Regions from separate parts of the Streptomyces glaucosporus genome, predicted to be linked through region 3. Evidence: riboswitches for the same ligand, from Rfam matches in the RefSeq annotation. Region 3 holds a riboswitch; each other region holds the start of a gene.
What was found. Region 3 has a riboswitch for cyclic di-AMP ahead of ABD358_RS25130 (transglycosylase family protein). Riboswitches for the same ligand answer to the same signal wherever they lie in the genome.
Positions count from the first base shown of each region.

Region 1: another riboswitch for cyclic di-AMP. It lies ahead of ABD358_RS02175 (transglycosylase family protein); the one in region 3 lies ahead of ABD358_RS25130 (transglycosylase family protein).
Region 2: another riboswitch for cyclic di-AMP. It lies ahead of ABD358_RS13465 (M23 family metallopeptidase); the one in region 3 lies ahead of ABD358_RS25130 (transglycosylase family protein).
Region 4: another riboswitch for cyclic di-AMP. It lies ahead of ABD358_RS08305 (C40 family peptidase); the one in region 3 lies ahead of ABD358_RS25130 (transglycosylase family protein).

Region 1 covers NZ_BAAATJ010000002.1:6,893-9,085, forward strand. Annotated here, with positions in the region: gene eno (phosphopyruvate hydratase) at 1-452, opposite strand, end outside; gene ABD358_RS02175 (transglycosylase family protein) at 706-1,446, opposite strand; cyclic di-AMP (ydaO/yuaA leader) riboswitch at 1,450-1,620, opposite strand; gene ABD358_RS02180 (transglycosylase family protein) at 1,852-2,193, opposite strand, start outside.
Region 2 covers NZ_BAAATJ010000010.1:141,486-143,678, reverse strand. Annotated here, with positions in the region: gene ABD358_RS13470 (GntR family transcriptional regulator) at 1-367, opposite strand, end outside; gene ABD358_RS13465 (M23 family metallopeptidase) at 583-1,458, opposite strand; cyclic di-AMP (ydaO/yuaA leader) riboswitch at 1,471-1,633, opposite strand; gene ABD358_RS13460 (M16 family metallopeptidase) at 1,985-2,193, opposite strand, start outside.
Region 3 covers NZ_BAAATJ010000032.1:29,683-31,875, reverse strand. Annotated here, with positions in the region: gene ABD358_RS25130 (transglycosylase family protein) at 1-1,102, opposite strand, end outside; cyclic di-AMP (ydaO/yuaA leader) riboswitch at 1,107-1,281, opposite strand; gene ABD358_RS25125 (dipeptidase) at 1,605-2,193, opposite strand, start outside.
Region 4 covers NZ_BAAATJ010000005.1:104,914-107,106, forward strand. Annotated here, with positions in the region: partial or broken gene ABD358_RS28410 (transposase family protein) at 1-410, shown strand, start outside; partial or broken gene ABD358_RS08300 (NAD-dependent epimerase/dehydratase family protein) at 408-578, opposite strand; gene ABD358_RS08305 (C40 family peptidase) at 733-1,206, opposite strand; cyclic di-AMP (ydaO/yuaA leader) riboswitch at 1,211-1,365, opposite strand.

The sequences.
Region 1 (2,193 bases), on a different contig from region 3:
TTGAGGATGTTCATCATCGGCACCGGCAGCAGGTGGGCGTTCGGGCCGCCGAGGTAGCGGAACAGCGGCAGGTCGGACGCCTCGGAGGCGGCGTGCGCGACGGCCAGCGAGACGCCGAGGATGGCGTTGGCGCCGAGCGAGGACTTGTCCGGGGTGGCGTCCAGGTCGAACATCGCCTGGTCGATCAGGCGCTGCTCGGTGGCGTCGTACCCGACCAGCTCCGGGCCGATCTGCTCGATGACGGCGAGGACGGCCTTCTCGACGCCCTTGCCGCCGTAGCGGCCCTTGTCTCCGTCACGCAGTTCCAGGGCCTCGAAGGCGCCGGTCGAGGCGCCGGACGGGACGGCCGCACGGCCGGTGCTGCCGTCGTCGAGGCCGACCTCGACCTCGACCGTGGGGTTGCCTCGCGAGTCGAGGATCTCGCGGGCCACTACGACGTCGATGGACGGCACGAGGATCTCCTTCGTGTATGTCGGGCATGTGTCTCGGGTCTCAGCCCCCTGAGCCTATCCGCACCGTGCGCGCGACCCGGCCGACAGCCCATGCCGTACGGCTTAACGGCGGATGAAAGCGCAGCTCAGGAGAGGGACGAGCAATTTGTTTCCAAATTAAATAAACCCGGTGCGGGGCGTCCTCCGCAAGAGGGGTGACACACCGCACCGGGTTGGCGCCGCCGGGTCGCGGACCGGGCGGGCGCCCCGCGCGTCAGACGCGGAGCTTCTGGCCCGGGAAGATCAGGTTGGGGTCGTCGCCCACCACGTCCCTGTTCGCCTCGTAGAGCTGCTGCCAGGTGGTGCCGTGCTCGGCCGCGATCATGCGCAGGGTGTCCCCCGCCCGCACGGTGTAGGTGCCGGCCCCGGCCTTGTCGCGGTCCCCGGCCCCGGCCTTGTCGCGGTCCCCGGCCCGCCGCCCGTCCCGCCCGTCGTGGCCGCCGGCCCGGGACGCCGGCCGGGACCGGTACCGGGACTGGCCCTGAGCCTGCGACCGGGTCTGCGACCGGGCCTGGAACCGGGAGTGCCCCTTCCGGCCGCCGTCGGAGCCGCCGTCCGGGTCCACCTCGGCCGCCGGCCCGTCGGCGGTGAGGCCGCCCTCCTCCGCACAGCCCCAGGCGCCCGGTCCCTGCATGGCCAGCAGGCGCTCGGCGACGGCGATCTGCTGGTCCCTGGTGGCCAGGTCGGCGCGCGGGGCGTACCGGAGACCGCCGGCGGCCTCCCAGCTCGCCTGCGCGAACTGGAGGCCGCCGTAGTAGCCGTTGCCGGTGTTGATGGACCAGTTGCCGCCGGACTCGCACCGGGCCACCCGCTCCCAGGTGTCCACGGACGCCGCCGACGCGCTCTGCGCGCCCGACAGCGGAACGGCGATCGCCGCACCCGCGGCGCCGGTCAGCGCGGCCGCGCGGACCGCCTTGGCGGTACGACTGTCATGACGCTTGCCGGTGAACAGCATGGACGTCCTTCTCACCGACGCCTGCGAGGTGAGCTGTCGGGTTCGGACCGTGAGCAGCCCGGCCGGACGGGAACGGACGTCCCCGCTCGGCTTCACCCCGAGCCGCTCCGGTCCGTGCGGACCTCGGCGGCGCCTACCTGGTTCCCCCGCTCCTGCCATCGGCGCTGACGCGACGACTGGCCACCGGCCGCCGGCAGGATTCGGCGCTGCGGTCGGTGGCACTCGCGGTGCGAGCGAGAAGACGGTAAGCACACCCGGGCATACACCTCAAAGCATGTCAGAAACCAAGCATTCACCCTTCTTGATGCGAACAAGGATGAATCGCGCAGGTCAGACACAGCACGTTAGGCCGGACAGGAAGGACACGCCGCAATAGCCCAGGAGGGTCATTCCGCGGCCCCGTCCTCAGCCGAGGGCGAGCTCCTGCCCCGGGAGGATCAGGTCCGGGTCGTCGCCCACGACTTCCCTGTTGGTCTCGTACAACTCCGTCCAGCCGCCTCGCACGTCGTGCTCCAGTGCGATCGCCGAGAGCGAGTCCCCGGGCTGGACGCGGTAGCCCCCGTCCGCCGTCAGGGGGCCCTCGCCGTCGGCGCGCTCGGCGGAGCGGTCCGTGCGCCCGGCCTCCGGGCCGGACCGTTCGTCCCGTGCGGCCTCCCGGCCGTCCGTCCGCTCGGCCGCCTCCAGTTCCAGCTCCCGCGGGTCGCGCTCGCCGCGGTGCCTGCCGGTGCCCGCCTCCCGGTCGGCGGC
Region 2 (2,193 bases), on a different contig from region 3:
GGTCGGAGAGGTGGCCCTGCTCGGCGCGCTGCTGCCCCAGACGGACCAGGCCGCGCAGCACCCCCAGCTGCGCCTCGGTGCGCCGCCGGGCCGCCCGGGCGGTGCCCAGCGGCTCCAGCAGGGCCCGGACGTCGAGCAGGTCGGCCGCCTCCTGCTCGGTGGGTTCGGCGACGCAGGCGCCCGCGTGCCGGCGGGTGGTCACGAAGCCCTCCGACTCCAGGGTGCGCAGCGCCTCGCGCACCGGGATCCGCGAGACGCCGTAGCGCCTGCCGAGCAGTTCCTCGGTGAGCCGGGCGCCGGGCGGGAAGAAGCCGGAGACGATGTCGTCGCGGACCGCAGTGCACACCATGTGCGCCGAAATGCGCATGGGCCGACCTCCGCCGTCGTCTCCGCGTTTCCGATGGCTCCGCAGACTCGAACTGTATTCCACCGCCACGGAAATTCCGATGCCCACCGGAGAACAGGCGGAAAACATGCCTCCCGGCGCGGGCCCGCCGGACGCGGAGGCGCCCCCGGCCGTATGGCCGGGGGCGCTCGATCTCCGCGGTCGCGTCCGTGTCGCTCCGGGGTCCCGTCCGGGGATCAGCGGACGTCGACGCCCTTGGCCGCCAGGTAGGCGACCGGGTCGATGTCGGAGCCGTAGTAGGCGCCGGTACGGGCCTCGAAGTGGAGGTGCGGACCGGTGCTGTTGCCGGTGGAGCCGACCGCGCCGATCTGCCGGCCGCCCTCGACCCGCTGGCCGGGGCTCACGCTCGTGGCGGACAGGTGGCCGTACTGGGTGTAGCGGCCGTCGTCGTGGCGGATGACGACCTGGTTGCCGTACGCGCCGCCCCAGCCGACCGTCACCACGGTGCCCGGGCCCACGGCCCGCACGGGGGTGCCGGAGGCGGCGGCGAAGTCGACGCCGCTGTGCGTGCCGGAGGACCAGGAGGCGCCGGCCTGCTTGTACAGGGTGGTGGTGTTCACGCCCGCGACCGGGTCGACGTAACCGCTCGCGGCACGGCGCTCGGCGGCCCGCTCGGCGCGGCGCTCCTCGGTCGCGGCGCGCTCCCGGGCGGCCTCCTCGGCCGCGGCGGCCTTGCGCGCGGCCTCGCGCTCCTTGGCGACCTTCTCGGCCTTGGCGGCCTTGGCGGCGGCGATCTCCTCGGCCTTCTCGCGCGAGACGTCGGCCGCGCGCTGCTGCGCCTCGGCCTGGGCCCGGACGTCGTCGGCGATCGTGTCGCCGACGGCCATCGCCTGCGCGAAGCCCAGGGCGTAGGTCTTGTGGGTGTCGCCCGAGTCGGCGACGGCGGGGGTGGCGATGGTGCCCACCACGCCGGTGGCGGCGAGGGTGGCGGCTCCCAGCAGGCCGGCGCCCGTGCGGACGGCGCGGCCGGAGAGCTGGTGCTTCTCGGAGAGCTTCCCGGTGAAGGCGGTGACCTTCTCGGTGACCTTCTCGGTGGCACGGGTGAACGCCATGTGCGGCGTGCTCCTTTCCTTCCGTGTCGCCTACCGGGTTAGCTGACGGGTTCGGAGCAGGAAGGTCTCCTACGAGCACTCGGCTCGATTCACCCCGGTGGGATACCCCTCGCGCGCTGGAGGCGGAGGGTGGGTCCCCGGCTCCCCCAGACGGGGGACTCGGCGATGCGCAGGCCGGCGGCCACGGACGTGGGCGCTTCTGACGGCCAACGGATTCGAAGCTAAACGGCCACGCTTGAGCAAGCAAACAAATCGGGCATTTTGTATCTCATGCCACATCCCGCTTCCACCGGAAGCGCCAATCCGCCCATGACAAAGGCCCTTGATATGACAAGCACACCAAGGGCCCCGGTCCTGAGGGGACTTGCCGGCCGCCCGAACGTGACGGCCGCCACTTCCCCGATGTGGCGGCCGTCACCTCCGGTGTGCCGCGGCCCTCTTGAACCCGTGACGGCCGTCACCCCGGGCGCGCCGCGACCCCTTCCGGGCCGTGACGGCCGTCACCACCGGATCGTCCGGCTCCCCCTCAGTCGGTGACGACCGTCACCTCTCCGATCCCCAGGTCCCGCACCGGGCCGGCGATCTGTGACGCGTCCCCCACCAGGACCGTCACCAGGCGGTCGGCCGGGAAGGCGGCGACGACCGCCGCCGTCGCCTCCACGGTGCCGGTCTCGGCGAGGCGGGCGTAGAGCTGCGCCTGGTAGTCGTCGGGCAGGTGCTGCTCCACCTGATCGG
Region 3 (2,193 bases):
CCGACATCGAGGACAGGTGGCCGTACTGGCTGTAGCGGCCGTCGTCGTGGCGGATGACGACCTGGTTGCCGTACGCGCCGCCCCAGCCCGCGGAGACCACGGTGCCGTTGGTGACGGCCTTCACCGGGGTGCCGGTGCCGGCGGCGAAGTCCTCGCCGGTGTGGCCGTTGGACCAGCGGGCGCCCGCGGCCTTGTAGGAGCCGGACGGGGCGGCGTTCACCGGGGCGGTGTAGCCGGCGGAGGCGTTGGCGGAGGCGCCGCCGCTGCGGTCGGCGCGCTCGGCCGACTGCCGCGCGGGCTCGGGGTTGGTCTCGGCCTTCTCGACCTTCTGCTCGGCCTTCGCCTCCGGCTTGGCCTCCGGCTTGGCGGCGGCCTTCTGCTGGACGGCAGTGCCGCCCAGGGAGAGCTCCTGGCCCGGGTGGATCACGTTGGGGTCGGCGCCGATGACCTGGCGGTTGTCCTCGTAGACCTCCTGCCAGCCGCCCGCGATGCCGTGGGCGTCGGCGATCTTGAACAGGGTGTCGCCGCCGACGACCCGGTACGAGGTGGCTTCCTCGGCCCGCTCGGCGCGGTCGGCCCGCTCCGGCCGGGCCTGCTCGGCCTCGGTCTCGTTCCCGGCCTCGGGCGCGGACTCGGGCTCGGGAGCCTGCTGCTCCTGGGCGGCCGGGGCCTGCTGCTCGTCCGCCTCGCCCTGTCCGTCGGGGGAGACGGCGGGGGCGGGGCCGCCCTTGGTCAGACCGGCCTTGACCGAGCACACCGGCCAGGCGCCCGGGCCCTGGCCGTCCAGGACCTTCTCGGCGACGGCTATCTGCTGGTCCTTGGTGGCCAGGTCGGCGCGGGGGGCGTACTGGGTGCCGCCGAAGGCCTCCCAGGTGCTCTGCGTGAACTGCAGGCCGCCGTAGAAGCCGTTGCCGGTGTTGATGCTCCAGTTGCCGGTGCTCTCGCACTGGGCGACTCGGTCCCAGGTGTCGACGGAGGCGGCGTTGGCGTTGCCGGCGGCCATCAGGGGCAGGGCCACACCGGCGCCGCCCACGGAGATGGCCAGGGACAGGCGGGCGAGGCGGCTGTTACGGGCACGACGATGACGTCCGCGTGCGGACATACGGGGCTCCTCTCCTACGCCTGCGAGGTGAGCTGTCGGGTTCGGGCTGGAGTTGCCCGGCCGTGTGGGCCACGACCTCCGGGTCGTGACACGGCTTCACCCCAAGCCGTCCCGTGCGGACACGGTCCGGCGCTTACCTTGGGTCCCCCGCTCCTGCCGATGACGGGTGTGGATGGTCCAGCCCGCTGCCGTCGGCAGGACTCGGCGTACCGACAGCGGGCCCGCCGCACATTCGTACGGCGCGGCCAGAACCGTAAACAGAACGTTTCCGCCATAACAAGCCGATGGGTCACAGGAAGCCCGTTTCGCAGCTATTGCCTGCGTCTCATTCGCGACCGTGCGTGACGGATCCGTCCACGCGGAGTGAGATCAGACGGCCCTGACAGCTCGTCATATCCCTTTTGTGACCAGGGGGTATGACAGAGCGGGACCTCCGGCCGCACGGAGTGCGACGGGCTCGGAGATCCCGCTCGTGAGTTGCGTCACCGACAGGGGTTCGGCGTCATCCGTCCAACTGCCCGATGGTGGCGATCGACGGGCCGCGCCGGGCCTGTTCGTCCCGGGCCACGGCCTCCGCGTCGCGGAGGACCCGCACCGCGTTCTCCCAGGTGAGCTTGGCCAGATCGGCCTCGGACCAGCGACGGTCCAGCAACTCGGCCACCAGGTTCGGATATCCGGACACATCACCCAGATCGGACGGAGTGAAGGCCGTGCCGTCGAAGTCGCCGCCGATGCCGACGTGGTCGATGCCCGCGACCTCGCGCATGTGGTCCAGGTGGTCGGCGACCGTCGCCGCCGTCGCCACCGGGCGCGGGTTGGCCTCCTCGAAGGCCCGCTGGACCTCCCGGCCCCGCTCCGTGCCGTCCAGGGGGTGGAGACCGTGGGCGCGCATGTTCTCGTCGGCGGCCTCGGTCCAGGCCACGGCGGCGGGAAGGACGAACTTCGGCACGAATGTGGCCATCGCCACACCGCCGTTGGCCGCCAGGCCCTCCAGCACGTCGTCGGGGACGTTCCGCGGGTGGTCGCACACCGCGCGGGCGGAGGAGTGCGAGAAGACCACCGGCGCCGTGGAGACCCGCAGGGCGTCCCGC
Region 4 (2,193 bases), on a different contig from region 3:
CCCGGCAGGTGCCCACCTGGCACGACGACCTGCGGCTGGTCGACTCCACCCCACTGCCGTGCGCGGCCTCCCGCGAGACGGTCAAACGCTCCGGCCTGGCCGGGCACGCCGGCTACGGATACCGCCGCGGCCACCCCCGGTTCTTCTGGGGCCGGCGGCTCTACCTGGTCACCACCGCCGAGGGCATGCCCGTCACCTGGTGCCTGGCCCACCCCGAACCCGGCGAGCGCGAGGTGATGGCCGCGCTGCCGGAGCGCGACCACCGCCTGATCCGCACCGGGCAGGCAATCCTCGCCGACAAGGGCTTCGCCGGGCGGGAGTTCGAAGCCTGCATCGCCGAACGGCCCGGCGCCCACCTGGTGCGGTCCGACCGCAAGGACGAACCGGTCCGGCACGGGGAGATCGCCCAGGGCGTCCGGACCGCCGTCGGCCGTGCGGTCGCCCAGCAGTTCCGCGGCGCCGGCGGGCGCGGCGTGCTGTCCCCGGCGGAAGACGGTCACCTGCCAGTCCCGGGCCAGTGCCTCCTCGGCGACCGCCCGGCCGACGAACTCCGTTCCGCCCAGTACCAGAAGTCTCATGGGGGCGAGCCCGCCCGTCCGGGCGGTGCGGCGGAACGGCTCCACGCCCCGGCGGAATCGCGGAGAGCCGAACCGGGGCCGAACGTGCCGACGGCGCGCCGCGGACGGATGTCCGCGGCGCGCCGTCACCGGGTCCGTCGAGCCCGGCCCGGGGTCACTTCACGCGCCCGTACCGCACGCTCTTGGTCCAGATCTTCTCCTTGCGGACGGTCTTCCCCGGCTTCGGGGAGTGCCAGATCCGCCCGTCGCCGGCGTAGATGCCGACGTGGTAGACGCTGCCGCCGGAGTGGAAGAACACCAGGTCGCCCTTCTTCCGGGACTTGGCGGAGATGTGCTTGGTGCGGTTGTACTGGGCCGCCGCGGTGCGCGGCAGCTTCTTGCCCGCCTTCTTGTAGGAGTACTGGGTGAGTCCCGAGCAGTCGAAGCGGTTCGGCCCGGCGGCGCCGTACTGGTAGGGCGCCCCCTTCTTGGAGGCCGCTACCTTGAGTGCCTTGCCGGCCGGGGTCAGCGCCTCGGCGTCGGGGGTGGCGGCCGGGACCAGCGCCGTCCCCGCGAGCGTCGCGGCGGTGACGGCGGAGGTGACGGCTGCCCGGGACACGAGTCCAGGTATGCGCGGATACGCGGACATGAACTAACCCTTCGTCATCCGCCTGCGAAAGATGACCTGTCGGGTTCGGGCCGGCGAAGTTGCCCGGCCACCTGATGTGGCTTCACCCCAAGGGCCGCGTCGTGCGCGGCCCGGTCCTGCTTGGGTCTCCCGCTCCTGCCGATTCGTCATGGTCCGTCTCTCACCCGGACGGCGGCAGGATTCGGCGTCCGCCCGGGCGCCCCGCCCGGTGGCGGGGACTTGCCTCGTCTACGGATAGTGCGTCAAGAACTCGCTTTGTTGGGAGATCTGACGGTATCTGTGAATTTGTTCACTTCTGTGCGTCCGGAGTCCCGAGCGTCTCCACGGCCCCGGTCATTGTGCCCTGACACGGCCTCTGAGCAGCGGCTGCCGGGAGCTCTCCGGCAGTGCGGCGGCCCGGCGGGAGCTGGCTCCCGGAACCGGGCGCGCCGGTGTGATCAGCTCGAATGGCCGTCCTCGTGTCGGGTGACCCGCGCGGGTCCGCGTGCCGCCGCGGGGTCCGGGGCGGGAGGCCGGGCACGCCGGGACGAATGCGGTTCGCGGCGGCGAAGACGTCCGCGGCGCCGGGGGGCGGGTCTTCCCGCCGGGTCCGCCCAGGGGCCTCGCGGCGCCGGCGCTCCTGCCGGAGGGGCCGTGCGGACGGCGGCCGGGTCGCGGGCGGACCGGGAGCTGCCGGCGGGCGGGTCCGGAGCGGGAAGGGGGCGGAACCGGAGTGTGCGGCGGGCGGCGGTGCGCCGGGCGGGACCGGTTCCCGGCCGTGAGGTGTCGACGCGGTGGCGCGTCGCGGCCGCCACCGGAACGGGGGACACGGGGAAGGGGCCGGCGGGGAGGTCCCGGCCGCCCCGGGCCGGCGCGCCCCCGGCCCCCGCCGGGGTCCGCGTTGGATCCGGCCCCGGCAGCGGTGCCGCGCGGACCCCCGGGGGACGGTCACCGCGGGCCGCGACAGCCGTGGACGGCGCCCGCCGGACGGTGCGGCGGGCGGAGGAG